Regions from separate parts of the Erythrobacter sp. A6_0 genome, predicted to be linked through region 2. Evidence: predicted binding sites of a transcription regulator. Region 2 holds the regulator's gene; the other holds the start of a gene.
The links. The regulator LexA, encoded in region 2, represses DNA repair genes until DNA is damaged. The targets are predictions, from matches to a motif close to GTTCCNCNCTTGTTCT.

Region 1 (15,141 bases), 270 kb from region 2:
TGGCGGAGATCGTTGACACATTCCTGTAGTGTGGGCGTCATATCAGAATGACGAACGCACAAACTACGGGACGGTCAGGCGACGTGAACAAAGCGAAACTGCTGCTTGTCGAAGACGATCCGGCGCTGCTGGAACTGCTCGAATATCGTTTCAGCAATGAAGGATATTCGGTCCGCGCCACTGCCGATGGGGACGAGGCGCTGATCCTCGCCGCGGAGGACACGCCGGATCTCGTCATTCTCGACTGGATGATCGAAGGCACCAGCGGCATCGAAGTCTGTCGCCGCCTGCGCCGCGACAAATCGACCGCGCACGTCCCCATCATCATGTTGACCGCGCGCGAGGCGGAGGACGATCGCATTCGCGGGCTCGACACCGGGGCGGACGATTACCTGACCAAGCCGTTCAGTCCGCGCGAATTGCTGGCGCGTGTCGGCGCGGTCATGCGCCGTATCCGCCCGGCTCTGGCAGGCGAAACGATCGAGGTGGGCGACATCGTGCTCGATCCCGTCGCGCACAAGATCGTGCGCCGGGGCGAGGTACTCAAGCTCGGGCCCACCGAATATCGCCTGCTCAAATTCTTCATGGAAAGCCCTGGCCGCGTGTTCAGTCGCAGCCAGCTGCTCGACGGCGTCTGGGGCACGGGCAGCGATATCGAACTGCGCACCGTCGACGTCCACATCCGCCGTCTGCGCAAGGCGATCGAAATGCCGGGGACGAAAGACCCGATCCGCACCGTGCGCTCGGCCGGCTATTCGCTGGAAGGGTGACGCGCTTTTGCGTTTCGGCGAACGGCGCTAGGCTGTCGTCATGCGCAGGTTCCTGTCTGTCCGCTCTATCGTGACCTTGTTCGCACTCGTCGCGGCATTCGGCGCGGGTATGGCAATCACCTCGCTGGGCGATGGTGGCGATACGGCGCCCGCATCAACTGCTCCGATTCCTGAAAGCGACAGGCGAGAAGTCTACTCGGCGAGCCTACGTTCTGACCCCTATTATCTGGGCGAACAGAAGCGCAATGTCGAATTGCTCGAGCTGCTTTGCGCCGATAGCGGAGACATGTGCGCCGAAGCGCGCGCCGCCCGCCTGGCGTACGAAAAACTGCGCAACGAAAGCTAGCGGCAGACGCCCGACCAGCGCGGGCTCATGTCGAGATGGAAGTGATTGGCGTGGGCCGCGTTGTAATCCGGGCTCAAGGTTGTTGCAAAGGCTTCGCAGGCCCCGTCCCGCGCGCGGCGCAGAAAACGCGCCTTGTCGTTCTCGCCCTCCCAATCGCCGAGCAGGCTGATCCGTGTGCCGTCTTCCAGCACGAAAGCGGCGATGTCGATCGCGTTTCCGGTCGCATGCTCGCTCCACGCGCCGCTGTCTCGGCCATAGAGGCGTCGGCAGGAATAGGCACCAAGATGCTCTATTCTTTGCAAATCGCTACCGAAGATGTCTCTGGCGGCAGGCTCCAGGGTGTCGGTGCGCCAGATCTCCAGCGCGATCCCCACCGGGCACGTCGTAGGCGGACTAGCGGGCGAGAGTGGATAGGCGTCGAGCCGGGTCCGATCGGGCCGCGCGCAATCGCCCTCCCCCTGCGCATCGAGCGCGGTGAACGCCACGTCCGACCGCTCCAGCACTGCGCGGCAGGCGGGCACATCGTCGCGCAGGGCCTGCAGTTTCGTCATCGTCGCCCAGCCCGGCGGATCGCGCAGATCGAGGGGCGCCCACGGATCGTGCTCTGGATGCTCCGCCAGCCAGGCTCGCCCGCCGATCAGCGCGGCCAGCACCAGCAGCAGGCCGATCACGCGGCGATCGCCGGCGAAACGGCCGATCCTGGTGGAGATGGATGTGCTTTTTCCCGCCATCGTCAATGAAAGTCGCGGGATTTGGGAATGATCCTGACATTGCGCGGATGCCCGCCCGATTGCGGCCCGTGGAACCCGCATTCGCGATTGCCCGCTGGCGGTTCCTCCCACGGTTCGACGGGCTGGTAGGGATCGTCGGCCCCTTCGCGAAGGTCGTCGCGCGGGCTGAACTTCGACGGCAGCGGATTGCTGACATGATCGGCGCGCGCGACGGGGGCGTTCAGCATGTCGTCGGACAGTTTGTGCAGCTCGTCCGTGGCGTCGCTCATATGGTGCGCGATCACGTGGATCACCTCGTCGTCATATTCGACGCGGCCCCGCACCTCCATCAGCCGCGCGCCCATCACCACACGCCGCTGCTTCTCCTTCAAGTCGGGCCAGACGACCAGATTGATGACGCCCGTCTCGTCCTCCAACGTGATGAAGCACACTCCCTTCGCGCTACCCGGCCGCTGGCGGATCAGGACCACGCCCGCGACATGGACCATGGAGCGGAACTTGCGGGCGCGCAGATCGCAGGCGCGCACGAAGCCCCGCTCGGCGAGGCCGGCGCGCAGGAAGGCCATCGGATGCGCCTTCAGGCTCAATCGCGTGGTCTGGTAATCGGCGACGACCTCTTCGCTCAACGGCATCACGGGAAGCGTAGTGCGCCGCGTCTCTGCCCCCTCGTCGCGCGCGGCGGCATGGGCGAACAACGGCAGATCGGGCGCACCAATCAGGCTGCGCGCGTCCCACAGCGCCTGACGCCGCGACAGCCCCAGCGATCCGAAACAGTCCGCGGATGCGAGCCGCTCGATATGAGCAGGCCCGATCTTCGCCCGGTCGCGCAATTCGGCGACATCGCGATAGGGGCCGTTCTCGACCCGCTCGGCCACGATCCGCGCCGCCATCGCCTCGGGCAGGCCGTCGATCTGGCGCAGGCCCAGGCGCAGGGCGATATGGCGGTCCGCCCTCCCCATAACCTCGTCATCCCGGCGAGGGCCGGGCTCGCTCTCAACCGAATCCGACTGCGCAGCACCCAATTCTCGCTCTCGCTGGGATGCCGTGTCTTCCAGAGTGCAGTCCCAGTCCGACAGGTTCACATCCGCCGCTAACACGCGCACGCCGTGCTCCGCCGCATCGCGCACGATCTGGGCGGGCGCATAGAAGCCCATCGGCTGCGAATTGAGCAGCGCGCATCCGAAGGCGGCCGGAAAATGGCATTTCAGCCAGCTGCTAACATAGACGAGATGCGCGAAGCTCGCCGCGTGGCTTTCCGGAAAACCGTATTCGCCGAAGCCCCTGATCTGGTTGAAGCAGCGCTGGGCGAATTCGCGATCGTAGCCGCGCTTCACCATGCGCTCCACCATCATGTCCTGCAATTCGTCCACCATGCCCCGGCTGCGGAAGGTCGCCATCGCCTTGCGCAAACGGTTGGCCTCGAGGCTCGAAAATTTCGCCGCGTCGAGCGCGATCTTCATCGCCTGTTCCTGAAAGATCGGGACGCCAAGTGTGCGTTCGAGAATGCTGGACAATTCGTCAGGCGGGCCGTGTTCGGGGCTCGGCGTGGGGATAACGACCTGTTCCGCCCCCCGACGGCGCTTCAGATAAGGGTGCACCATGTCGCCCTGAATCGGGCCGGGCCGCACGATAGCGACCTGGATCACGAGATCGTAGAATTCGCGTGGGCGCAGGCGCGGCAGCATGTTCATCTGCGCGCGGCTCTCCACCTGGAACACGCCGAGCGAATCCCCCTTGCGCAACATGGCGTAGGTCTCGGGATCCTCGCGCGGGACGCTGGCCAGATCGAGACGCCTTTCATGATGGTTTTCAAGCAGATCGAGGCACTTCCTGATACAGGTCAGCATCCCCAGCGCCAGCACGTCCACCTTGAGGATGCCGAGCGCTTCGATATCGTCCTTGTCCCATTCGATGAAGCTGCGATCGGGCATGGCGCCATTGCCGATCGGCACCGTCTCGGTCAGCGCGTTCTCGGTCAGAATGAAGCCTCCGACATGCTGCGATAAATGGCGTGGCATCCCAATCATCTGCTCGGTCAGTTTAAGAACGCGCTTCAAGTGAGGATCGGTCACATTCATGCCCGTTTCCTGGGCGTGGCGTTCGCTGATCTCCTTGCCCCATCCGCCCCAGACCGTCTTGGCGAGCGCGGCGGTGACATCCTCTGTCAGGCCCATCGCCTTGCCGACTTCGCGGATCGCCATGCGGGGGCGGAAATGGATCACCGTGGCGCACAATCCGGCGCGGTGGCGGCCGTACCGCTTGTAAAGGTACTGGATCACCTCCTCGCGCCGCTCGTGCTCGAAATCGACATCGATATCGGGCGGCTCCTTGCGCTCTTCGGAAATGAAGCGGTCGAACAGCAGCTGGTGCTTGGCGGGATCGACATTGGTAATGCCGAGGCAATAGCAGACCGCCGAATTGGCCGCGCTACCCCGCCCCTGACACAGGATCGGCGGATCGACCCCGTAGCGCGCGAAATCGACGATATCCTTGATGGTGAGGAAATAGCGCGCGAGATCGAGCTTCGCGATCAGCGCCAATTCGCGCTCCAGCGTGTCCGCGATATGGTCAGGCACACCGGATGGGTAGCGATCCTCCGCCCCCCACCAGGTCTCGCTTTCAAGGAATTCCTGTGGCGTCATGCCGTCAGGGTAGATCTCCTCAGGATACTCGTAGCTTAGATCGTCTAGAGAGAACTCGCATGAATCCGCCACTGCGCGCGCGGCCGCGATCGCATGGGGCCAGCGTTCGAACAGGCGGAGCATCGTTTCGGGCGATTTGAGATAGCGTTCGGCATTCCCGTGCAGCAGATGACCGGCGGCGGCGACGGTGGTCTTGTGCCGGATCGCCGTCATCACGTCCTGCAGCGGGCGTCTGTCGGGCGTGGCGTAATGCACATCGTTGGTCGCCAGGATGGACAGGCCATTCGCCTTCGCCAGCGCGTCGAGCCTTTCGATCCGTACGACATCGTCGCCTGAGTGGAGGTAGCTGGCGGCGATATGGCGCAGGGTCGGGAGACGATCTGCGATATGACCGACAAGCTGTTCGAAAGGCTTGGTTATATTGCGAAACGATGGCGAGGACTCACCCAGTTCCCCTGACCTAAACGGAACCACATTGTTCGGTACTACGATGGTGAAACGCTCGTCCAGATCGCGCGGCGGTATGAGGACGAGGTGGACGTCCTCGCTGTAATCGGCGAGCATGGCCAGGCTGATCTCGCAGGCCCCCTTCGCCTGCCATTCGCCATCCAGCGTCGCCATCCGGCCTGCGCTGATCAAGCGGCACACCCGCCCATAGGCAGCGCGATTCCGAGGATAGGCGAGGAAGGCCAAGCCTTCGACCGTTTCTATCCTGCAACCGATAACCGGCTTCAATTTCAGCGTTTTCGCTTCGGTATGGATGCGCACCACGCCAGCCATGGTGTTGGCGTCGGCGATCCCGATCGCATCGTAGCCAAGCTCCCAGGCCTGCTTGACGATATCCACCGCATCCGACGCGCCGCGAAGGAAGCTAAAGCAGCTCACCAGCCCAAGCTCCACGAAAGGCGCGCGTGGCGGCGCATCGACAGAATCGGGGCCGAGCTCGATCCTGCGCCGGGGTATCTGGAGATCGTTTTCGGGCATGTGCCTGCCCGGCCGTCATTCCCGCGAAGGCAGGAATCCAGCTGCAAGCTCGGCGGCTCCGCTCTGGACCCCCGCCTTCGCGGGGATGACGAAGACATGCATGTCGATCACCCGCTAAGCTCCTCCAACCGCTCCTTCACCGCGGCTAAATCGGCGTCGAACAGGCGCGCCTGTTCCTCGCGCGCCGGGCCTTCGAGCCGCAGCAAATAGGATGGATGCGCAGTGATCCAAAGCTCGCTGCCATCCTCCAGCGCGATCGGACTCCCGCGCGCCTTGGAGATACTGACCGTCTTGCCCAGCATTCCGCGCGCCGCGCTGGCGCCCATGGCGAGCACGAGTTTCGGTTGCACGATCGCGCGCTCGCTTTCGATCCACCAGCGGCAGGTATCGATTTCTTTCGCAGCCGGAGACTGATGGAGCCTCCGCTTGCCGCGCTGAACGTATTTGAAATGCTTGACCGTGTTGGTGACGTAGCTCGCCTTTCGGTCGATCCCCGCTTTTTCAAGATGGACGTCGAGCAATTGCCCTGCAGGCCCGACGAAGGGACGTCCGGCCTGATCTTCCTGATCGCCCGGCTGTTCGCCGACTATCATGAGAGCGGCATCCTGCGGCCCCTCGCCCATCACCGCCTGGTTTTCGAGCGCACCGATCGGACATTTTCGGCATGCGTGGATCGCCTTGTCGATCGCTGCCAGCGTCTCGGGCCGTTCTTCGAATTCCAGAGCTCCGGCATCGACCATCGCGCTCTCCCGCTTCTGCGCGCCCGCCACCAGCTCGGGAATGAGCGCGGCTTCGGGCATGTTCTTCCAATATTTGCGGGGCATTTCCTTGAGCATGGCCCCGACCTTCAAACGCGCGGGGTTGAAGATGGATGCGTAATAGGTGCGCCACAAATCCTCCATCGGATCGCCGCCCGGCGCGTCGACGCGTTCGGCGGGCGGGCCTTCGCGCATGGTCTCGCCGTCCCAGTGGAGGCTGCCCTGCGGCGTCAGGATGGACCAGCGCATATTGGCGAAACGACGCATGAAGAAGCCCGCATTGGCGCGCAGGATATGATGCTCGGGCTCGAACCAGGCGACGTAGTGCTCGCCATCCGTTTCCTCGTTCTCCACCAGGCGGAAGCGGACGAAGGCGTGCATCTTGTGGCTGTCGCGCCGGACATTCTTGTCGAGCTCTTCGATCCGGCGCACATCGGGATCGGCCTTGTCCTCCATCATGCGCGGGTTCGCCTGAAGCCGCCACAGCAGGCGATAGAGCAAGGCGAAGCGTTCGGGATCGGAATGGAGCGCGGCGTTCTTCGCAAGGGATACGAAGCGGCGATTGGCACGCACCGCAGGCGCATCGCCGGGCGGTACGGGCGCGCGCCTCTCGCCATGCGCGAACAGATCGCCACTACTTCCCGGTTCGATCCAGGCGATCCGATCGGGCGGCACGTCGCACTGGATCAGCGACCGCGCCCGCTCGCGCCAGAACTCGAAATCGTCCGGCTCGGGCAGCTCGACCACGTAATATGTGCCGAGCTTCATGGACTGGAGCGATCGCGCCTCTCTCATGCCGCGAACAGTTCGAGCTGCTCGGTCTTGGGAGCGAGCATGGTCCTGAGGTCGGCGCGGTCGGTCAGCAGAGTAGGACGCCAATCCACCGTACAGATGAACGGACGCACCTTGGTGATCGACTGAGTGAGCCGCGCCACATCGTCCAGGCGCAGGGTGCGGTGGCGGCGGCTGGCGAGGATTTTGTGGACCGCCTTCACCCCCAGCCCCGGCACGCGCAAAAGCTGCTCCTTGGTGGCGCGATTGACGTCGACCGGGAAACTGTCGCGGAATTTCAATGCCCAGGCGAGCTTGGGATCGATATCGAGCGGCAAATTCCCGTCCGCCTCGGTCGCCTGCATCACCTCTGTCGGCTTGTAGCCGTAGAATCGCATCAGCCAGTCCGACTGGTACAGGCGATGTTCGCGGATCAGCGGCGGGCGCTTCAGGGGCAGCACCGCGCTCGCATCGGGGATCGGGCTGAACGCGCTGTAATAGACTCGGCGCAGGCGAAAATTGTCGTAGAGCCTGCTCGCCTTGCCGACGATATCCGCATCGGTCGCAGCATCGGCGCCCACGATCATCTGCGTCGATTGGCCCGCGGGCGCGAAGCGCGGCGCGTGGCGGAAGCGCTTCCTCGCATCCTTCGCCTCGACGAGATCGGCCTTCACCCGGCCCATCGCCCCTTCGATCTGGCGGGCGTCCTTGTCGGGCGCCAGGCGGGTGAGGCCGCTATCGGTCGGCAGTTCGACATTGATCGAGACGCGATCGGCGTAAAGCCCCGCGCGGTGGACGATCTCGGCATCCGCTTCCGGAATGGTCTTCAAATGGATATAGCCGCGAAAATCGTGCTCTTCCCGAAGGATGCGCGCGACTTCTACGATCTGTTCCATCGTGTGATCGGAATTCTTCACGATGCCCGAAGAGAGAAACAACCCCTCGATATAATTCCGGCGGTAGAAGGCCAGCGTCAGGTCCACGACCTCCTGCGGCGTGAAGCGCGCCCGTGCCACGTTCGAGCTCTTGCGGTTGACGCAATAATGGCAGTCGAACACGCAGTGATTGGTCAGCAGGATCTTGAGCAGCGAAATGCAGCGCCCGTCCGGCGCATAGGCGTGACAGATGCCCATCCCCTCGGTCGATCCGATCCCCTTGGCCGATCCCAGCGAGTTCTTCTTCGCCGTGCCGGACGACGCGCAGGACGCATCGTATTTCGCCGCATCGGCGAGAATCGCGAGCTTTTCGAGGACGGTCTGCGAAGCCATATGTTCTTTATATGTTCTCACATGAACCTTGCCTAGCCCTCGCAGGAAAAAAGCGCCGATTGCGTAACTTACGGAACGCGCGGGCCGTCCGGTGGGTTGGTTCGGCATATCCCCCATTCAAGGAGACGACGAATGCCCAACCTCACCACGCGCGATGGAACGCGCCTGCGCTACAAGGAACTCGGCGAAGGCCGCCCCGTGATCCTGATCCATGGCTGGCCGCTTTCGGCCGATAGCTGGGATCCGATCATGATGAAGCTGGCCGAAAACGGCTATCGTGCGATCGCCTATGACCGGCGCGGTTTCGGCCATTCCGATCATGCGCCCAAGGGCTACGATTACGATACCTTCTCCGACGATCTCGCCGATGTGATGAAGGAGGTCGGCGCGAGCGACGATGTCGCTCTGGTCGGCTTTTCCATGGGTGGCGGCGAGATCGCGCGCTACATGTCGCGTCACCAGGGCAAGGGCGTGAGCGCGGCGGTGCTGGTCAGCTCCGTCGTCCCCTATATGCTCAAGACCGACGACAATCCCGATGGCGTGCCGCAATCCACGCTGGACGAAATGACCAAGGGGATGAAGACCGAATTTCGTCACTTCTTCACGGGCTTCTTCAAGGATTTCTACGGTGACGGCGTGCTGTCCACCAAGGTGCATGACGAGGAGAAGCACTGGGCCTGGATGACGACGATGATGGCGAGCCAGTATGCGACGCTGCAATCGGCGGGCGCATTCGCCAACACCGATTTCCGCCCCGATCTCGTCAGCTTCAATGTGCCCACGCTGGTGATCCACGGAACCAAGGACCAGACCGTGCCGATCGATGCGACCGGGCGCCAGGTCGCCGAAAAGGTGCCGAGCGCGACGCTGATCGAATATGACGGCGAACCGCATGCCGTGTTCGCGACTCAGACCGAGCGTCTGGGCGACGATCTGCTCGAATTTCTCGGCGGCGCCGGAAGCAGCAGAGCGACGGCCGAAGGTGGAACGATCGCGTCTGCCTGATATTCGGCGGACAGATCGTGACAGAGAACATCGTGACAGAGAACGAGGCGCGTCCTGCGGGGCGCGCCTTTTCTTTTAAAATCAGCACTTTGTAATGACGTCATGAATGCATGGCGGCGTGGCGTCAGCCGCATAGGCCTTGCAAATACCAGTCCGGCATTCCCCCTCGCCCATCGCCGATCAGCCCCTGGCGATAGATCCAGTAGCGGCACCCCGCCCCGTCCTCGATCCGGTAGTAATCGCGTAAGCGCGCGCTGCCGCGTTCGCGCCACCATTCGGGCGCGATCCGCTCCGGTCCTTCCACCCGCGCCACTTCGCGCACTGCCCCGCGCCAGCGAAAACGCTTGGGATAGCCATCGGGGGTGGCGTAGAGCACGGCGATCTTCTCCGCTTTATCCAGCAATTTCATCGGCCTGTTATGGAAAGCCAACAGGCCTTGCGAAGCCGGTTCGGGGTCCAGCGGAGGACGCCAGCGTTGCGCGCGTTCGGGAATGTGACTGGCGAAGGGGATCGGGCGAGCGACCTTTTCAGCGCCCAGCCTCACGCTCAGCCGGTCGATACAGGCCGATAGCGAGGTTCCGTGCGCTTCTGCCGCGGCTTCGATATCGCCCTGCGCCAGAGCCAGCGGCTCGGCCCAGCTGGCGCGCAGCCGCAGCATCTCGATCCCGAACCCCGCATCCACATCGTCGAGCCGGGCGGCGAACAGGCGGCAGATATGCGCGGGATCGCGCGTCGCCGCGGCCATTTCCAGGCGGCGGACCAACACTTCGCCATCGACGCGCCACAGTCCGAGTTCGAGCCGCCGCGCGCCCAGCGCCTTGCCTTCCAGCTCGCGCGCCATGTCGAGCGCCAGATCCTCCAGCACGGTGTCGAGCAGCGTGCGATGGCGGATCGGCTCCATCAGCCTTCGCTGCACCAGTGGAGCCTGCTGGGGGACGACCGGCAGCAGCGGCTCGGGTATCCGGCCGAGCAATTGGTCGAGCCGGATCAGCGGATTGGCGGCGGGCGATTTGCGGTTGCGGAAGCGCCGCTGGATCGCATCGCGCCCCGCCCCGTCCTCCTCGATCGCATCCAGCTGGCCCAGACGTTTGATCCCGAGGCGGCGCAGCACGGTGAGGACATCCTCGTCGAGCCGCAAGGCTGCGACAGGCAGGGCTGCGAGTTGCGGAGGGATGCGATCCCCTTGCGCCGGGAAAGGATCGAGGATCGCCTGCGATCGTCCGTAATGCGCCAGGGCCCATGCCGCCCCGGCAGTCGGCGCGATGGCGCTGCGCAGGGCCAGCTTGCGGCGCGCGAAAGCGGCATGGACATCCTCGATCAGCCTGGCCTCGCCCCCGAACAGGTGGGGCACGGCGGTCACATCGACCAGCAGGCCGTCGGGCGGATCCATCGCCGACCACGGTCCCCAGCGCATCGCCCAGATGGCGAGATGTTCCAGAAAGGCGAGATCGCCCGCCGGATCGGCCGGAGCAGTCAGCAGCGCGGGGCACAGCGTGCGCGCATCGGCCAGCATCATGCCCCTGCGCGCGCCCGCCACGGCTCCGGCGCGATTGACCGCCTCGATCCGAGGGCCGTGCGCGGTATCGGCGATCAGGACGCGCGGCTGCGTATTATCCTCGTCCTCATGCGCGAGCCGCCAGCGATCCATCGCTAGCGCCGGGAGCCAGAGGGACAGGATGCGACGGGCCATTCGCATCGCTCATGCTGGGAAGGCCGGGGCCTTGCGGGACGCCTGCTCGAAAGGCGCGTGCTGCTTCGAAGCTGCCTCGAACTGCCGGGCAGCCAGATGCCGCCCGCCATCGCCCAGCACCCATTCGCCCGGCCGGTGTCCGCGCGCACGGAACAATTCCGCATGCCAGGCAGGCGTGCCGGGGGCCTGGGGGTTCCAGCGTGGCTCGGGAGAAGGTGCGGAGGCGACATTCCAGCGCATCCGGGCAGAAGACAGATCGCGCCGGGCGTCGAGCCGGACGAGATACAGCGGCACGCCATGGCGCTCCGCCGCCAGAGTGAGGCGGCGCGAGGCGGTGAAATCGAGCGCGCGCGGATTACCCAGCATCTCTCCGATAACGAACGCGATGTCGCGGCACCGCACCCCTTCCTCCAACGCGAACAGCGCATCTTCGGGCGTGTCGGCAAGGACATGGATCACCCGGCGGCGCACGTCTTCGGGCAGGCCGGGGCGATAGGGTCGGCCCACGAGCCGCGCCGCCTCACGCATCTGCACCCACAGGACCGCGCGGCGATCCTCCGCCTCGCACCCTTCGGGCCGCGGCGTGTTGCGCCAGTCGTCGAGCGCGAGAGCGAGCGCGGCGGCGGCCCCGCTGCCATCCCCCGACGGAGCGAAAATCTCGCTATGGCAGGGGGCCGCACCCCCTTGCGCCGTCAATCCCGGCCGCCAGCGCGACGAACGCTCGTGCCCCAGCGCCGCCGCGCCGACGGTACAGCCGACACGCGTGACATCGAGCGGCATGGTCGGCCGGGTATCGGTTTTCGATCGGGGTTCGGTGGACATAGAGGGCACCAGTGAAAACAGGGCATGGACGGGGAAACGACTCGTTCGTTCTCTTTATGTTCCATACTGCACGGATTCGCAATCCGCCCCCGACACCTCTCCACAACCATGCGGGCACCATCCCGCCGCTCGACCGTTGCCCCAGCAACCGCCCGCTTTCCAAAAGGCGCGGCACACTCTCAACGCGACAAGGAGCGCATCGATATGAAGCACGCAGAAGGCAATCCCGACGAGCTCAAGACCAAATTCTGGAAGGCCCTGGCCGATTCCTCCTTCCTGTTTTTGCAGAACCGCAACGACAGCAGCAGCGCGGTGCCGATGGCTCCGCAGCTCGACAAGGACGCCAACAGCTCGATCTGGTTCTTCACCCACGACAAGAGCGACTTCAAGGATGGCGGCCCCGCAGTCGCGACGTTCCAGAGCAAGGGGCACGACATGTTCGCCCGGTTCGACGGCCATCTGGTCCGCGAAACCAGCAAGGAACGCTTCGACCAGTTCTGGAGCAATTTCGTCGAAGCCTGGTATGAAGGTGGCAAGGACGATCCGCACATCGTTTTCCTGCGCATGGATCTCGGCACGGCGGAAATCTGGGATGGCGATATGAGCCTGCTCAACACCGCCAAAATGGCACTGGGCATGTATGTCCATGACGAGGCTGAAGAAAAGCACGTCAAGCAGGCTTCGCTCTGAACGCCTGATACATAGCTTAGATATGATAAGGGCCGCCCACCGGGCGGCCCTTTTTCGTTATGGCTTCGGCCCTCTCAGGCTTTCGGCGCGTCGATCGGGACGATCTTCTCCTCACCCCCGATCTCGTCCACCACCTCGACCACGCCCTGTCCCATCTGGCTGCGCGACCGGCTGTAACCGAAATAGACCACCAGCCCGATGGCGCCCCATACCGGCAGCACCAGGATCGCGATCAGCGGCAGGTTGAGATAGAGGAACAGGCACCCGATCAGCGTCAGCGGCGCCACCACCCAGACCGCAGGCATGCGGAAACTGCGGTGGCGATGGGGATCCTTCACGCGCAGAACCATGGCGGCAACCGCCACCATGAAGAAGGCGTAGAGCGTGCCCGCATTGGCGTAATCCGCCAACAGACCCACCGGCATGAACGCCGCGCCCAGCGCCACGATCAGCCCGGTGATCATGGTGACGACATGGGGCGTCTTCCATTTGGGATGCACCTTGCTCAACCGTTCGGGCAGCAGCCCGTCGCGGCTCATCACGAAGAAGATGCGGGTCTGCGCAAAGATCAGCACCAGGATGACCGAAGGCAGGGCGAGGAAGGCCGCGATGCCGAGCACGTTGCCGATCCCCGAAAAGCCGATCTGACGCAGGACATGGGCCAGCGCCTCGTCCGAACAGACCAGCGCGCCGGAATAGGCCGGCAGGGCGCATTGCCGCGCCAGCTCTTCCGATCCCGCCGGGAAGGGAATACCACCCGGCCCCATGATCGGCTGTCCGCCGATCGTCCCGATCGCCCCCGCCGCGACGAGGATGTAGAACACGGTGCAGAACAGCAGCGAACCGATCAGGCCGATCGGCACGTTCCTTTGCGGGTTCTTGGTCTCTTCCGCCGCGGTCGAGACTGCATCGAAGCCCACGTAAGCGAAGAAGATCGTCGCCGCCGCGCCCACCGCGCCGAGCCCTGAGCCGAACCCGCCGAACACGCCGGCGGGCAAAAACGGATTGAAGCGCGCGACGTCGAATTCGGGGCTGGTCAGCGTCAGGGCGATGAACAGGGTCAGCGCCGTCACCTTGATCGCGACTAGGATCGCATTGACCTTGGCGCTTTCGCTCGTGCCCACCATCAGGAGCCAGGTGACCAGCATCGCGATCACCAGGGCAGGCAGGTTGATGAACCCGCCCGGCGCACCGCCCAAGGCCAGCGGCCCTGCCGCCAGCCAGGGCGGCAAGGTTATGCCGAGAAATTCATTGAGGATCGTGCCCGAGAAATAGCCCGACCAGCCCACCGAAACCGCGCTCGCCGCGACGGCGTATTCGAGGATCAGCGCCCAGCCCACCGTCCAGGCGAGGAATTCGCCGACCGAAGCATAGCTATAGGTATAGGCCGATCCCGCCACCGGGATCATCGAGGCGACCTCGGCATAGCACAGCGCCGCCACGATGCAGACCGCGCCTGCAATGGCGAAAGCGAGCATCAGGCCCGGCCCCGCCTTTTGAGCGCCTGCCGCCGTCAGCACGAAAATTCCCGTGCCGATAATGCACCCGATGCCGAACAGCATCAATTGCAGGCCGCCCAGTGTCCGGTGCAGCGCCTTCTTCTCCGCCGTCGCCAGAATGGCGTCGAGCGGTTTCACTCTGTCGAAAATCATATGGACCGCTAAGCCCCCCAGGCCCGCAGCAGGACAATCCCACTCAGCCAGCCGGAAGCGCGCGATTTATTCCCGAAATGACGTTCGCAAAAGCGAAATCTGTCACTCGCCGATAATCGATGGGAAGATTCCTACGATCAGGATCACGATCAAGGCCAGCGGGCACGCCCAGCGCACCAGGAACAGCCAGAAATGGTGCAACCCGCCGGACAGGCCGTTCTCGCTATCGATCAGGCGGCGCGAGGCGACCCAGCCGACGAACAGGGAGGTCAGGATCGCGCCTACCGGCATCAGGATGCGGCTGGTCAGCGTGTCGAGGATCGAAAACGTATCCTGCCCGTCGAACAGGGCGATATCGGACAGGACCGGCACCGGCCGGCCCCAGAACCAGGCCGCGAATCCGCCCAGGACCAGGGCGCCGCCGGAGACGATGCCGGTTGCGATCGGGCGCGGCATACGGAAACGGTCCTTGAACCACGCCGTCGGAGCTTCAAGCAGGGAGATCGAACTGGTCAGGGCGGCGAAGAACACCATGATGAAGAAAAGCAGCCCGATGACCGAACCGAAAGGAATGTCCTGAAACGCCCGCGGCAGGCTCTGAAACATGAGGCCCGGACCGGCATTGGCTTCCAGCCCGGCGGCGAACACGATCGGGAAGATGCACAGCCCGGCCAGCAGGGCTACCGCCGAATCGGCTCCGGCGATAATGCCCGAAGTACCGGCCAGATTGACGTCGCGCCCGACATAGGCGCCATACGTCATCATGCCCGCGACGCCGAGCGAGAGCGAGAAGAACGCCTGGCCCACTGCGGCAAGCATGACCGGCCCGGTCAGCGCGGAGAAGTTCACTGTGAAGAGATAGGATACCGCTTCTTCAAATCCGCCGGTGAAGGAACCGTAGATCGTGATCGCGACGAACAGGATAAAGAAGGCGGGCATCAACCATGTCGCCACCCATTCAATTCCCCCCGAAACGCCGCGCGCGACGAAATAGAGCGTTATCGCCAGAAAG
Region 2 (15,141 bases):
CTCCACGCGCCGATCCTCACTGGCCGGAAGGCGAAGGGTTGCGCAGGGCGCTGGCGCAGGGCGACAAGGCGCTTGGGCGGATCGGCCCCATTCTCGGTCATCTCCTGTCGACGCGTGACCAGTCGCTTTTTAGCGACGAGCTGGTCGCACGCATCCGCAGCATGCTGACGCATCTGGCCTGGCAGGTGCTGCGCGTACAGGCCGAGGCGACAGGAGTGAAAGGGCGCGAGGAGTTCGCTGCCGAACATGGCGAGTCCCTGTCCGAAACGCTCTTCGCTTCGCTGCCGCTGGTGGCCCATTGCCACGCGCTGGCTTTGGAATGGCAATTGTCGGCACGGATGGAAGGGGAATTCGGCCTCGATCCCGTCATTTCGCCCCTGCTCCAATCGCTCATCGGACACGAAGATGCCGGTATTGCCAGTGGTGCCATGGCGTCGCTTGCCGCGCAGGCGCGGTACGCACAGACCCAGCGACGAATGAGCTTGCCGCTGAGCGAACTGCCCGGAGATCTGTTCCACGCTCTCCTGCTCGCCTGGCGCGCCTATAACGGTGACGATCTCTCCGACGCCCTGGTTCGGGCCGAGGGGCGTTTGCGCGCAGAGTACGACGAGGCTGCGGGGCGGCTGTCGCTGCTGGAGCGGGTTGCGACGCTGGTCGGCAAGGATGCGACGAATGCTCTCATCTTCGATCAGGCGGGCATCGGCCTGTTTTTATCCGCACTGGCGCTGCGCACCGGGCAGCCGCGCGACATCGTTGCCGTATCGACTCATGAAAGCCAGGTCGCCCGCCTTGCCTTGGGACTGAGAGCGGCGGGGCTGAAGCCGCAGGATGTCGAAGCGCAGATCCTTCGCCTCCACCCTGACCGCGATCCGCCCAGCGGCCTTGCCGATATCGGTACGCGCGAAGCGCTCAATCTGCTTGCGCGCAGCGCGGGCTGGCCTGGAAATTGACTATGGCGACGATCGGAACGAAATTCATCGCGCGCGCCTTCGTCGATGCGGACGGAATGCTTGTCGAAGCGGAAGAACCGCTCGCCAGCCTTCAGACCGAGTGCGGGGGAAAGATCGGCGGGCCGGTCGCCATTCCCGAATTGCGCGCTCTGGTGGACAAGGCCCAGCGGTTCGGCCTGCGTCTCGCACGCCAGTTCCGTGCAATCGACGGGCGCGATCGGATAACGGCCTGGATCGAGATCGAGCCTCAGAGCGGCTCCGACGGTTCGGCCCAAGGGTCCGAGCTCGGATTGGTATCCTGGCATGCCGAGGAATTGCCGCCGGAAGACGAATTGGAGGCTGCGCGCCGACGCGCCGAACTGAGCCGCAATCTTTCGGACCTGACCGCGCGGCTCGATCCTTCGCAGCGCGTGCTTTCAGTGGCGGTCGAAGCGCCCGATCTGACGCGGCTCCAGATCGCGATGGAAGGCGGGATCGGCAGGCCTTGGACCGACTTCGTCACTTTTCCCGGAAATTTGCACCAACAGCTACTGCACTGGCGCCTGCTCGACGGAGCCGAGTGTCTGATCGAGGGATCGAAGCGGCGCTGGACCGCGCATCTCGAACCGCTCGGGCAACCCGAACCCGGCAGTGCGGGGTTCGTCCTGCATCTTCTCGCCGATCGACCGTTGGGTGCAGGCGCTCTGGACGAGCCGAGCGAGCCCGGATCCGAACCGCCCTCGCTCGGGCGCGATCTTTCTCCCGTGCTGCGGCAGCCGATCAATCGCATCATCGCCAATGCCGAAACGATTCGCACCAAGCTCGCTGGCCCCTTGGGTGAAGAATACAGCAATTACGCCGCCGATATCGCGGCGGCAGGCCAGCACCTGCTCGCGCTGATCGACGACCTGTCCGACCTCGAAATCGTGGAATCGGATGATTTCGTTACCGCACCCGACCGCATCGATCTCGGCAATGTCGCGCGGCAGGCATGCGGAATTCTGGGTGTGCGTGCGCGCGAAAAGGGTATCGAGCTGAGCGCACCGCCGAACGGAGAAAGCCAGCTCGCGATCGCCGAGTTCCGGCGCGTGCTGCAGGTTCTCATCAATCTGATCAACAACGCCATCCGCTATTCGCCGGAGGGCAGCCAGGTCTGGGTCCGCCTCGATCGGATCGGCCAAAGGGCGATGGTGACCGTGGCGGATCAGGGCCATGGCATCGACGAGGATCAGCAGGCCAAGATATTCGAAAAGTTCGAGCGTCTCGGGCGGAGCGGGGACGGGGGATCGGGCCTGGGGCTCTACATCTCCCGCCGCATAGCGCGCGCGATGGACGGCGATCTGACGGTCGAAAGCGCAAGAGGGCAGGGGGCTCGCTTCACGCTGTCGGTTCCGGCCGCAGAAGATCTGCGCAGCGAACCACGCGACGGTCCAAATCTCGGAAAATAAGGTCGCGCATCCAGTGCGAATTTCCGACGCTTCGATATGAAAAAAGGGGGCGCCGCAGCACCCCCTTTTTCCTAAATTCACATTCGATTTTGCGCTCAGCGCTTGTCGATCGGCACGTAATCGCGATGCGTCGGGCCGGTGTAGAGCTGGCGCGGGCGACCGATGACCTGGCCGGGATCGGAGATCATTTCGTTCCACTGCGCCACCCAGCCGACCGTACGCGCTAGCGCGAACAGGGCGGTGAACATCGTGGTCGGGAAGCCGATCGCCGAAAGGATCGCGCCGGAATAGAAATCGACGTTCGGGAACAGCTTCTTCTCGATGAAGTAATCGTCGTTAAGTGCCATTTCCTCGAGCTGCAACGCGGTCTCGAACACCGGGTTGCTGACGTTCAGCGCATCGAACACTTCGCGAACCGTCTTCTGCATCACGGTCGCGCGCGGATCATAGTTCTTATAGACCCGGTGGCCGAAGCCCATCAGGCGGAACGGATCGTTCTTGTCCTTGGCCCGCTCGATATAATGCGGGATCTTGTCGGGCGTACCGATTTCCTGAAGCATGTTCAGCGCCGCCTCGTTCGCTCCGCCATGCGCCGGGCCCCATAGACAGGCGATGCCGGCCGCGATGCAGGCGAACGGGTTCGCGCCCGACGAACCGGCGAGCCGGACGGTCGAGGTCGAAGCATTCTGTTCGTGATCGGCGTGGAGGATGAAGATCCGGTCCATCGCCCGCTCGATCGCAGGGTGGATCTCATATTCCTCGGCCGGAACGCCGAACGTCATGCGCAGGAAATTGCCCGTATAGCTCAGCGAATTCTGCGGCGACATGAAGGGTTGGCCGATCGAATATTTATACGCCATCGCCGCGATGGTCGGCATCTTGGCGATCAGCCGGTGGCTGGAAATCTTGCGGTGCTCGGGGTCCGAAATGTCGGTGCTGTCGTGATAGAAGGCCGACAGCGCGCCGACCACGCCGCACATGATCGCCATCGGGTGCGCATCGCGGCGGAAACCCTGATAGAACTGGCGCAGCTGATCATGCACCATGGTGTGGCGCGTGATCGTGTAGGTGAAATCGTCCAGCTCGTCCTGCGTCGGCAACTCGCCGTTCAGCAGCAGGTGCGAGACTTCCATGAAATTGGAATGTTCGGCAAGCTGCCCGATCGGGTAGCCGCGGTGGAGCAGGACGCCTTCTTCACCGTCGATGAAGGTGAGCGCGCTTTCGCAGCTCGCCGTGGACTTGTAACCGGGATCGTAAGTGAACTTGCCCGTCGATCCGTACAGCTTGCGGATGTCGACCACGTCGGGACCGCACGTCCCTTCGAGCACGGGGAAATCCACCGAGCTGTCGCCGAAGTCCAGTTTCGCCTGCTTGTCGGCCATAATCTGCTCCTTAAGCTATTGGTCTTCCGAGCCTGCCGGGAGGGCTTGCGCGTCGATCCGTGCGAGCGCCTCTTCCCGTCCCAACAGGACCAGAACGTCGAAAATTCCAGGGGACGTCGTCGTCCCCGTCAGTGCCGCGCGCATCGGCTGCGCGAGCTTGCCGAGGCCCAGTTCGAGCCGTTCGGCGAGCGCTTTGGTAGTGGCTTCCAGCGTCTCGGTTGTCCAGTCGTTTTCCGCTGCTAGCGCGGTCGAAACTTCGGCGAGATATATGCGCGCCTGATCGTCGAGCAGACCGGCCGCTTTCTCGGTCAGGACAAGGGGGCGGGTAGCGAACAGGAAGGCAGCGCCTTCGGCCAGCTCGTTCAGCGAACGGGCGCGCGTCTTGAGTACCGGCATCGCTTCGGCGAGCAGCTTCTCATCGGCATCCGGACCGATCCGCTTGGCAACCAGCGCGGCGAGGCGCGTGTCGTCCGCCTCGCGAATATAGTGGCCGTTGAGATTCTGAAGCTTCTTCAGATCGAAACGCGAAGCGCTTTTGCCGACGCCCTTCAGATCGAACAGTTCGACCGCTTCCTCGCGCGTAATCTCTTCGCGGTCGCCATGGCCCCAGCCAAGGCGCAGAAGATAATTGAACAGCGCTTCGGGCAGTACGCCTTCTTCGTCGCGATAGGCTTCGACACCCACCGCGCCGTGGCGTTTGGAGAGCTTTGCACCGTCCGTCCCGTGGATCAGCGGGATGTGGGCGTAGATCGGCTCGGGCCAGCCCCCCCCGATCTCATTCATCGCCTTGATGATCGGCAATTGGCGGAAGGCGTTGTTGAGATGATCGTCGCCGCGAATGATGTGGGTGACACCCATGTCATGGTCGTCGACCACCACGGCCAGCATATAGGTCGGCGTTCCGTCGGCGCGCAGCAGGATGTAATCGTCGATTTCTTCGTTGCGGACGGTCACGCGGCCCTGCACCGCATCCTCGATCACCGTTTCGCCGTCCTGCGGCGTCTTCAACCGGATCGTGAAAGGCGCGCCCTCGGGGGCTTCCGAGGCATCGCGATCGCGCCACCGGCCATCGTAGCGCATCGGAAGCTTGTTCGCGCGCTGTTCGGCGCGCATCGCCTCGAGTTCTTCCGGCGTCGCGTAGCATTTATAGGCATGGCCGGCATCGAGCAGCTGGTGGGCGACTTCGGCATGGCGCTCGGCTCGGTCCGACTGGAACACGGGTGCATCGTCGTAATCGAGGCCGAGCCAGTCGAGACCTTCGATGATCTTGTCGATCGCGTCCTGGGTGGAGCGCTTGCGATCGGTATCCTCGATCCGAAGCAGCGCCTTGCCGCCGTGGTGCCGGGCGAAGAGCCAGTTGAAAAGCGCGGTACGCGCGCCGCCGATATGCAGAAAACCGGTGGGCGAAGGGGCGAAGCGCGTTACGACCTTTCCGTGTGCCGCGTCGCTATCGCTTGCCATTATACCCGCTTTCCCTTCTGATATCGTGATGGCGACGCGATCGGCGCCTCCGGTGGCTGACGTGCCGTTTCACGGGGGCGATACCCCACATGATGGTGCAGCGCAGCGCCAATGGCGCAAGCGCCGCCGCTTGTCCAGTGTCCCGGCGGCTCTGGCCGACCGTGCGGAGCGCTTTCTCGACCGTGCCGGATTCGATCGCGGCCCTTGGCTCGCAGTGGGTTTCGCGAGCGGCATCGGGGCGTGGTTCCTGTTCGATGCGCCATGGGAGTGGGCGACATTCCTAGCCGCGTGCGCTCTTGGCGGTCTCGGTGCGCTGGCGGTGTGGAAGGGGAAGGAGGACAGGACGCAGCTGATGATCGCGTCCATGGCCCTGGCGAGCGTGCTGGCATTGGGGACGAGCGTGATCTGGGCGCGCTCTGCCATGGTCGGCGCCGAACCGATTGCCTATCCGCGCGTCCTCTCGCTCGACGGGCGCGTGCTCGAACGCGAGGATCAGCCCGCCGAAGAGCGTGTGCGACTGACGCTGGCCGTGCGCGATCCGGACCATCGCCGGGCGATGAAAGTCCGGATCAACGTGCCGCTGGATCGCGCGACGACGGCGATGGAAGAGGGCGCGCGCCTGCGCCTGAAAGCCCGGCTTATGCCCCCTTCGCCGCCGATCCTGCCCGGCGCCTACGATTTCGCGCGCACCGCCTGGTTCGACGGACTGGCGGCGACGGGATCGCTGGTGGGCGCGATCGATGTGGTCCATGCCGCAGATCGCAGTGCCCCTCTCGCCGACGCGCAGCGCACTCTGTCCGCCCATGTCCGCGCGCATATGGACGGATCGGCGGCCAGCATCGCGGCGGCGCTGGCGAGCGGCGATCGCGGCGCGATCAGCGAGGCCGACGAAGCGGCGATGCGCGATTCCGGGCTCACGCATTTGCTCTCGATCAGCGGCCTGCATGTCAGCGCGGTGATCGCAGCGGCCTATTTTCTGGCGATCAAGCTGTTGGCGCTATGGCCGTGGCTGGCGCTACGCATGCGGCTGCCGCTGGCGGCTGCGATGGTGGGCGCGCTGGCGGGGATCGGATACACGCTGCTGACCGGAGCGGAGGTTCCTACAGTCCGCAGCTGCGTGGGCGCAGTGCTGGTCCTGATCGCGCTGGCGCTCGGCCGCGAACCCCTGTCGCTGCGGATGGTGGCGGTTGCCGCGATCGTCGTTCTGGCTCTCTGGCCGGAATCGCTGGTGGGGCCAAGTTTCCAGATGAGCTTCGCTGCCGTGATCGCGATTGTGTCGCTGCACAACGCGGAGTGGGTCAAACGCTTCCTGGCCCCGCGTGAGGAAAGCGCATTTGCGCGAACCGCGCGGCGTGTCGCCATGCTGTTTGCGACCGGCTTGTTGATCGAATTCGCGCTAATGCCGATCGTGCTGTTCCACTTCCATCGGGCGGGCGTTTACGGCGCTTTCGCCAATGTCGTCGCGATCCCACTGGTGACGTTCGTGACAATGCCGCTCCTCGCTCTGGCACTGCTGCTGGATGTGGTGGGTGCGGGCGCACCGGTGTGGTGGGCGGCGCAGCTTTCGCTCGATGCGCTGCTCGGTCTGGCGCATTTCACGGCCACTCAGCCGGGTGCGGTGAAGCTGATGCCGCAAATGGACCTCGTCACAGTTCTGACGATCGTAGGCGGCCTGCTTTGGCTGGCTCTCTGGAAGGGAAGGGCGCGGCTCTGCGGGTTATTGCCGGTCGCAGGCGGGGTACTCGTCTTCGCGCTGACGCCGATTCCCGACATCCTGATAACGCGCGACGGGCGCCATGTCGGCGTGACCGGCGAAAGCGATCGCCTGCTCGTGCTGCGCGAAAGCCGGTCAAGCTTCGCAAGCGACAATCTGATGGAACTGGCGGGTGCGGAGGGAGAGGTCCTGCCGTTCGAGCGCTGGCCGGGGGCGCGCTGTAGCCCCGATTTCTGTGTACTTACGCTGGAGCGAGGGGACCGCGATTGGCACTTGCTGATGGCCCGCAGCCGCGAGATGGTCGAGGAACGCGCCCTCGCCGCCGCCTGCGAACGTGCCGATATCGTCATCGCCGACCGCTTCCTGCCGCGCTCATGTCAGCCCCGTTGGCTGAAGGCGGATCGCCGCTTTCTGACGCGCGAGGGTGGAACGGCGGTCTATCTGGCCGAGGAGCGGATAAGGACAGTGGCACAATCGCAGGGCGAGCATGGCTGGTGGAAGGGTGGTTCGAGGCGCTAACCCGCGGGCGATCGGGCAAGGATGGGAAGCACGCTGAAGAAAGGTCCGGGATTCGCCAATCGACCGGCACTAGCGTATCCAGCGCTCTTGCACGTCGGCCTTTGGCTTTGTCGCACTCGCCGAGGCGCGTAATGCTACAACGCTTCCATCAGTTCGATACGGTTCCCGAACGGATCGTCGACATAACAGCGCTCATATCCCGCGAGCGGTTCGTCCTCGGTGACTGAAAAACCCGCCTCGGCCAGGCGCTTCGTCAGAAACGCGAGATCTGCCACGCGGAAGGCCGGATGCGCCGTCCGTGCGGGACGGAAGTCCATTTCCACGCCGAGATGCACCTTGAGCGGACCGCGCTCGAACCAGCATCCGCCTCGCTTGGCGAGATGGGGCGGCTTGGGCACTTCCGGAATACCGAGCAGGTCCGAGTAAAAGGCACGCGCCTGGTCTTCGCCGCCGGAAGGCATGGCAAGTTGAACGTGGTCGAGCGCCTCGATCACTGCGCCTGAGCCGCCGCCGCGATCAGTGATAGCGCCGCAAGAGGCCAGCCAGCTTGCCCTGGACCTGAACCTGCGCGGGGTTGTAGATCTGCGCTTCGTAGGACGCGTTCGCCGGATCGAGCCGCACGCGGCCGCCTTCCCGGCGCAGGAATTTGAGCGTCGCTTCCTCGTTATCGACGAGCGCGACCACGATTTCGCCGTCGCGCGCCGTATCGGTGCGGCGGATCAGCGCGAAGTCACCGTCAAAGATGCCTGCTTCGATCATCGAATCGCCCGATACTTCCAGCGCATAATGATCGCCGGGGCCGAGCAGCGCGGCAGGCACCGGAAGGCTAGACTGCCCTTCGATCGCCTCGATCGGGGCGCCGGCGGCGATGCGTCCGTGCAGCGGAATTTCCAGAACATCGTTGGCCGGTTCGGGCGCCCGGGCAGCGGCGGCTGCGTCGACCATGTCGTTCGCGGCGCTGGGCGCATTCGCTGCCGCAGCGGTTCGCGCTCGCGGGCTCGAAACGGCTTCTTCGGGCGTCTTGAGCACTTCGAGCGCACGCGCACGATTGGGCAGGCGGCGAATGAAGCCGCGCTCTTCCAAGGCGGAGATCAAACGATGCACGCCCGACTTGCTCTTCAGATCGAGCGCTTCCTTCATCTCCTCGAAAGAGGGGGAGATACCGGTTTCTTCAAGCCGGGTCTGGATGAAGCGGATCAGTTCGTGCTGCTTGGCAGTCAGCATGGTGCTTGGCTCCTAAAACTCTATTCCGACCCGATTTTCGAAGCAGGCCGTGAACGAATACGGAACAATTAGGCAACCATTTCCTTCAAGTCAAGCGATTGCGCCATTCTGGAGCAGGTAGCACGGGACAAGGGCGCCTTTTGTTTCGTCAGGCGCATCGATTGGTCGGTCAATCAATACGTCGGCCCGGGAAAGAGCGGCCAGTGCGCTGCTGTCCCGCTCCTCGATCGGGACCACCCCTTCAGGGCCAAGGCTCGCGCGCAGAAATTCGCGTCGGGCGCCGCCCGCGGGCAGTTGGCCGTCTAGAGGGAGGCGCACAGAGCGCGGCAGTTGCTCGCGAGCGCCAGCCATGCGGCGCAGCGCAGGAAGCGCGAACAGAAGCGCGGTCACGAAGGTGGAGACCGGATTGCCGGGCAGCCCGAGCATGAGCTGTCTCCCTCGCCGCGCCACGATCATGGGCTTGCCGGGCCGGATGGCGACGCGCCAGAAATCGAGCGAGAAACCCGCCTTTTCGAGCGCAGGCTTGATCAGGTCGTGTTCGCCCACAGACGCGCCCCCCGATGTAAGCAGCAGATCGGCTCCGCGTGCGGCGTCGAGAGCCTCGACCATAGCGTCCAGGCTATCGGGCACGAGTGCGCGATGTGAAACCCGTGCGCCCACCGATTGCACCATCTCGGCCATCATCGCGCCGTTGGAGGCGGGCAGGCCATCCGGCGGACATTTGGTGGGATCGGCATGCAGCTCGTCCCCGCATTCGAGGATAGCCACTTCGGCGCCGCGCGCGACGCTGAGGGTGGCGACGCCGGCGGTCCGGGCGAGGGCGATATGCGACGCTGTCATGCGATCCCCTGCGGCGATCAGAGCGTCGCCGTCGCGAAAATCGAGGCCCCGGCGGCGAATATGGCGGCCCGGCTTCGGCGCAGGATCCGCACTCAGACGCCCTTGCGCGACGCTCGCGTCCTCTTTCACCACGATGCGGTCCGCGCCTTCGGGAAGAGCGGCCCCGGTCGATATCGCGACCGCCTGAGCGGTTCGAAGCGCCCCATCGAAGGCATGGCCCGCGCGAGCCTCCCCGACCATATCCCAAGGCCCTTCACCGCAAGCGGCAAAGCCATCCATGGCCGACAGATCGGCATAGGGCTGCGTCCTGCGGGCGATCAGCGGTTCGCGCAGATAACGGCCGCCCGCTTTATCGACTGCAATTTGCTCCGCATCGAGAGCGTCGATCGATCCGAGCAGGCGATCCCACGCGTCTTCGAGCGTAATCACGGCTCGGCGCGCCAATGGCCGGACTTTCCACCCAGCTTTTCGATCAGGCGCACGCCTTCGATCGTCATTGCGCGGTCGACCGCCTTACCCATGTCGTAAAGCGTCAGCAGCGCCACGCTGGCCGCGGTCATCGCCTCCATCTCAACCCCGGTGCGGCCCGTGCAGGACGTCGTGGCCGTGACGCGGATCGCGTCGCTCTCGCGCTCGAAGGCGACCGTCACGGCGTCGAGCGCCAGGGGGTGGCAGAGCGGAATCAGCTCGCCGGTCTTCTTCGCCGCCATGATGCCCGCAATTCGCGCGGTGGCGAGCGCATCGCCTTTCGGCCCGGTGCCGTCCCACAAAGCGGCCAGCGCTTGGCCTGACATGCGGATGCGCCCTTCGGCGACGGCCCTGCGCTGGCTTTCCGGCTTCGCGCCGACATCGACCATGCGCGCCGCGCCGTGTTCGTCGAGATGGGTGAGGCCGCTCATGCGCCGAGCAGTGCGCGTGTGGCCGCCCCGACATCGGCCTGGCGCATCAGGCTCTCTCCGACGAGGAAATTGCGCACGCCCGATTGGGCGAGGCGTTGGCAATCCTCGTGCGTGGCGATCCCGCTTTCGCCCACCAGCAGCGCGTCTTTGGGCGCCAATTCCGCGAGCCGTTCGGTCGTGGCGAGATCGGTGGTGAACGTCTTCAGATCGCGATTGTTGACACCGATCAGGCGCGATTTCAGCTTCGCCGCGCGCGCCATTTCGGCTTCGTCGTGAACCTCGACCAGCACATCCATCCGGCGCTCGATCGCGGCGGCCTCGATTTCGGCCATGGCCCCGTCGTCCAACGCGGCCACGATGATCAGAATCGCATCCGCCCCGATCGCGCGCGCTTCGGCGACCTGCCAGGGATCGACCATGAAATCCTTGCGCAGGACGGGCAGCGCGCAGGCAGCGCGGGCCTGCATCAGATAATCCTCGTGTCCCTGGAAATACGGCGCATCGGTCAGCACGGAGAGGCAGGTCGCGCCACCGTCCTCATAAGCGCGGGCGTGATCGGCGGGATCGAAATCGGCGCGGATCAGCCCCTTCGAGGGAGAGGCCTTCTTGATTTCCGCGATCAGGCCGAAACCGTCGCGGCTCGCCTTTCGCAACGCCGCTTCGAAGCCACGCGGTTCGGATTGCATCATCGCTGCGGCATCGAGATCGCCGATGGTGGAGCGCGTGCGGCGATCGGCCACTTCCTCGCGCTTGGTGGCGCAGATTTCGTCGAGCTTGTTCATCGTCACTTCGCCATGTCTATCCAGCGCGCCAGCAGATCGCTCGCCTTGCCGCTGTCGAGCGCTTCCGCCGCCATTGCCGCGCCTTCGCGCCAGTCCTCGGTCCGGCCTGCGACGATCAGAGTCGCGGCGGCATTCAGCAGTACTGCGTCGCGATAGGGGCCGGGCGTGCCGCGGAGCAGGGCTTCGAGAGCCTTTGCGTTATGCGCTGCATCGCCGCCCCTGATCGCTTCGATCGGCGCGTGGGGTAGGCCTGCCGCATCCGCATCGACGCGCTGCATCGCAAAGTCCGATCCGGCGACGTCGGCCAGTTCATTCCCACCTGCAAGGCTCAATTCGTCCAGCCCTTCGTCGCCCGACACGATGAAGGTGCGTTTCGTACCGAGGCTCGCCTTGGCTTCGGCATAGATCGGCACATAGGCGGGTCGGGCGATCCCGATCAGCTGGCGCTCAACCCCGGCGGGATTGGAGAGCGGGCCCATCAGGTTGAAGATCGTGCGGCGGCCCAGTTTCTGGCGGATGGGCTGGATGCGGCCCATCGCCGGATGATGGTTCTTGGCGAAGAGGAAACAGATCCCGAGTTCGGCCAAGGTCTTTTCCGCCGTGCGCCCCGCGGCTTCCATGTCGAGGCCGAGCGCCTCCAGCGTGTCCGCCGCGCCCGACTTGCTGCTCGCCGCGCGATTGCCGTGCTTGGCCACCGGCACGCCGCAGGCCGCGACCACCAGGCTGACCGCAGTCGAGACATTGAGCGTGTGGTGCCCGTCGCCGCCGGTGCCGCAGCAATCGACCGCGCCTTCGGGTGCCGCGACCGGGATCAGCCGCGCTCGCAAGGCGCGCGCCGCACCGGCGATCTCTTCCGCCGTCTCGCTCCGCTCGGTCATGGCGAGGAGGAAGCGGGCGATCTCTTCCTCGCTCGCCTCGCCATCGAGGATCCAGCCGAAGACTTCCTCGGCCTCGGTCTCGGTCATGTGGGGGACGGCGAGGGGCAGATGCTTCATGCCGGGATTTTCGCTTCCATACCGCAGATTTCGAGGAAATTGGCGAGCAGGGCATGGCCATGCTCGGTCGCGATGCTTTCGGGGTGGAACTGAACGCCGTGGATCGGCAGCTCGCGATGGCGAAAGCCCATCACGCTCGTCCCGTCGAGGCCCGGCGTCTCGCTCGTCGCATTGACGTGGAGGACGTTCGGAATCTCCTCCACCACCAGCGAGTGATAGCGCGTGGCGGTGAAGGGCGAGGGCAGACCGGCGAACACGCCGCTGCCGTCATGATCGACCGGAGATGTCTTGCCGTGCATCAGGCCGCCGCGCACCACGCGCCCGCCGAAATGCTGGCCGATCGCCTGATGTCCGAGACACACGCCGAGCAGCGGCAGGCCCGCATCGGCGCAGGCTGCGACGCAATCGAGGCTGATCCCCGCCTCGTTGGGCGTGCAGGGGCCGGGCGAAATCAGGATGCCCTTGGCTCCGCTGGCAAGCGCTTCCGACGCGCTCAGCGCATCGTTGCGCTCCACCCGCACCTCTGCGCCCAGTTCCATCAGATAATGGACGAGGTTGAACGTGAAGCTGTCGTAATTGTCGATGACGAGAATCATGGGGCGCTGTCGATGCCCGCCAATTTGTCGGTCGCGCGGACGAGGCCGTCGATGATGCCCTTCTCCCCCGCGCTGTGGCCCGCATCGTTCACGATCCAGAGCTCGGCTTCGGGCCAGGCCTTCTTCAGCTCCCACGCGGAGGTCGGCGGCGTGCAGATATCGTGGCGGCCCTGGACAATGATGCCGGGAATGTGCCGCATCGTGTCCAGATTCTTGAGCAGCTGCGCTTCTTCGAGGAAGAAATCCTCGAGGAAGAAGCGCGCACAGATGCGGGCGAAGGGGATTGCCTTGGAAGGATCGCCGAAACTGTCCATCAGCGCCTCGTCGGGGAGTAGCGTAGCGACGCTACCTTCCCAGAGCGACCATTCGCGCGCGGCGGCGAGGCGGGTCTCCTCATCCTCGCTCGTCAGTCGATCGTAATAGGCCTGGACCAGATTGTCGCGCTCGCCTTCGGGGATGAGACCGGCGAAATCGTCCCATTGTTCGGCCATGATCTCGCTCGCGCCATAGCGGTAGAGCCAGTCTTTTTCCTTTTGCCGGGCGAGGAACACGCCGCGCAGGACCAGTTCGCTGACGCGATCGGGATAGGTCTGGGCATAGGCGAGCGCGAGGGTCGAGCCCCAGCTGCCGCCGAAGGCCTGCCATTTCTCGTGCCCGCACATTTCGCGAAGCCGCTCGATATCCTCGACGATGCGCCAGGTGTCGTTTTTGTCGATTTCCGCGAACGGCGTCGATTTGCCGCAGCCGCGCTGGTCGAAAAGGAGGACGTCGTAATGGTCCGGATTCCACTGGCGCCGATGGTTTGGGCTCATCCCGCCGCCGGGCCCGCCATGCAGGAACACGGCAGGCTTTGCGCCGGGCGTGCCGACCCGCTCGTAATAGAGCGAATGCCCTTCGCCGACGTCGAACATACCGCTCTCGTACGGTTCGATTTCGGGATAGAGCGTGCGGCGGTCCCCGTTTGGATTGGTGGGCGCGTCATTCATCGGGCGCTTCCTTCTTCATTACGACCAGCATCGGGCCGATCGCCGCCCCGCCATCGGTGCGACCGGTGGCGGGGTTCCACAGCGCCGACACGCTCCCGTCGAGATAGAGCGCGTTGGGCGTCTTCAGCTCGTCACGGAAGAAACTGGCGAGTTTTCCGAACGAAAGCGGGGCGTTCGCAATCACGAAATGCGCGCGCCCCTTCTCGTCCACGCCTACCGCGTTGCGAATCAGGCGCGAAGGGCCGTCTGCGGTGATCTCGGGATGGACCTTGCCGTCGATCAGCAGCATCGGACCCGACTGCGTTCCGAATTCGGGCCTGTCGGACACGTTGGCGAGGAAATCCTGCGTTGTGCGGATTTCCCATGTCTCGCCCGATCCGTAGAACACGCCATTGGGGTTCAGGTGGAAATTGCCTTCGCCATCGGCGGTGTTGAGCGTTTTGAGGCGTTCGGAATCCTCGACAAAATAGCCGATCGGATCGCCATCGTCGTCATACATGCCCGCATTCATGGCAAAGGCGACTCTGTCGCCGTCCATCGCTTCGGACAGCTTCGAAAGGCTGCGATAATTCTCGCCCGATCCGTTCGCCAGCGCGGTCGTGATGCGATGGCGCGAGGGGATGGCGAGACAATGGGTCAGCGAGGTGTTCTCGAAGATGACCGAGCGGCAGGCGGATTCGACCTGGCTCGCAATGGTGGCATCCTCGCTCGGCGTCGGGGCGGGGGCGCCCACGCTACCGTCGATCTTGGCGCGGGCCACCGGCTTGCCTTCGGGCTGCGCATCGCAGCCTGCCAGAGCGAGCGCGGCGAGCGCGAGAGGGGCAACGAAACGCATCATGCGCGCTGCTCCGCCTGACGGAACGCTTCGGCCGCTGCCGCTCGCAGAGCGCCCGCCTTGGCTTCGCATTCGCGCCGTTCGTATTCGGGATCGCTGTCGGCCACGATGCCGGCCCCCGCCTGGACGTGCATCGTCCCATCCTTCACCACGGCGGTGCGCAGAACGATGCAGCTGTCGAGCGACCCATCGGGCGCGAAATAGCCGACGCCGCCGGCATAGGGCCCGCGCGCATCGCGCTCCAGCTCGGCGATGATTTGGCAGGCGCGCAGCTTGGGCGCGCCGCTGACCGTGCCCGCCGGAAATCCGGCGAACAGCGCGTCGACGGCGTCGAACTTCGGATCGAGCCGCCCGACGACATTGCTCACGATATGCATGACATGGCTGTAACGTTCGATTGTGAAACTGTCCGTGACTTCGACGCTGCCGCTCTCGGCGACGCGGCCGACATCGTTGCGCCCGAGATCGAGCAACATCAAGTGCTCGGCGCGCTCTTTCGCGTCGGATAGCAGGGATTCCTCGGCGGCCCGA

Region 1: the regulator LexA is predicted to act here: its motif matches at 8,273-8,288, upstream of J7347_RS04515 (putative DNA modification/repair radical SAM protein).

What each region holds. Positions count from the first base shown of each region.
Region 1 is NZ_JAGHQR010000001.1:894,332-909,472, forward strand. Features, by position in the region: gene phoU (phosphate signaling complex protein PhoU) at 1-16, shown strand, start outside; gene phoB (phosphate regulon transcriptional regulator PhoB) at 84-770, shown strand; gene J7347_RS04495 (hypothetical protein) at 841-1,116, shown strand; gene J7347_RS04500 (extensin family protein) at 1,113-1,847, opposite strand; gene J7347_RS04505 (error-prone DNA polymerase) at 1,850-5,473, opposite strand; gene J7347_RS04510 (UdgX family uracil-DNA binding protein) at 5,581-7,026, opposite strand; gene J7347_RS04515 (putative DNA modification/repair radical SAM protein) at 7,023-8,270, opposite strand; gene J7347_RS04520 (alpha/beta hydrolase) at 8,403-9,275, shown strand; gene J7347_RS04525 (DUF6504 family protein) at 9,400-10,965, opposite strand; gene J7347_RS13250 (hypothetical protein) at 10,975-11,745, opposite strand; gene J7347_RS04535 (pyridoxamine 5'-phosphate oxidase family protein) at 11,992-12,477, shown strand; gene J7347_RS04540 (amino acid permease) at 12,552-14,129, opposite strand; gene J7347_RS04545 (sodium-dependent transporter) at 14,232-15,141, opposite strand, start outside.
Region 2 is NZ_JAGHQR010000001.1:625,026-640,166, forward strand. Features, by position in the region: gene J7347_RS03140 (hypothetical protein) at 39-950, shown strand; gene J7347_RS03145 (HAMP domain-containing sensor histidine kinase) at 953-2,377, shown strand; gene J7347_RS03150 (citrate synthase) at 2,473-3,759, opposite strand; gene gltX (glutamate--tRNA ligase) at 3,775-5,220, opposite strand; gene J7347_RS03160 (ComEC/Rec2 family competence protein) at 5,249-7,453, shown strand; gene J7347_RS03165 (VOC family protein) at 7,588-7,947, opposite strand; gene lexA (transcriptional repressor LexA) at 7,970-8,677, opposite strand; gene J7347_RS03175 (molybdopterin molybdotransferase MoeA) at 8,768-9,961, opposite strand; gene moaC (cyclic pyranopterin monophosphate synthase MoaC) at 9,943-10,416, opposite strand; gene trpC (indole-3-glycerol phosphate synthase TrpC) at 10,413-11,198, opposite strand; gene trpD (anthranilate phosphoribosyltransferase) at 11,201-12,193, opposite strand; gene J7347_RS03195 (aminodeoxychorismate/anthranilate synthase component II) at 12,190-12,789, opposite strand; gene pip (prolyl aminopeptidase) at 12,786-13,775, opposite strand; gene J7347_RS03205 (phosphodiester glycosidase family protein) at 13,768-14,613, opposite strand; gene trpE (anthranilate synthase component I) at 14,610-15,141, opposite strand, start outside.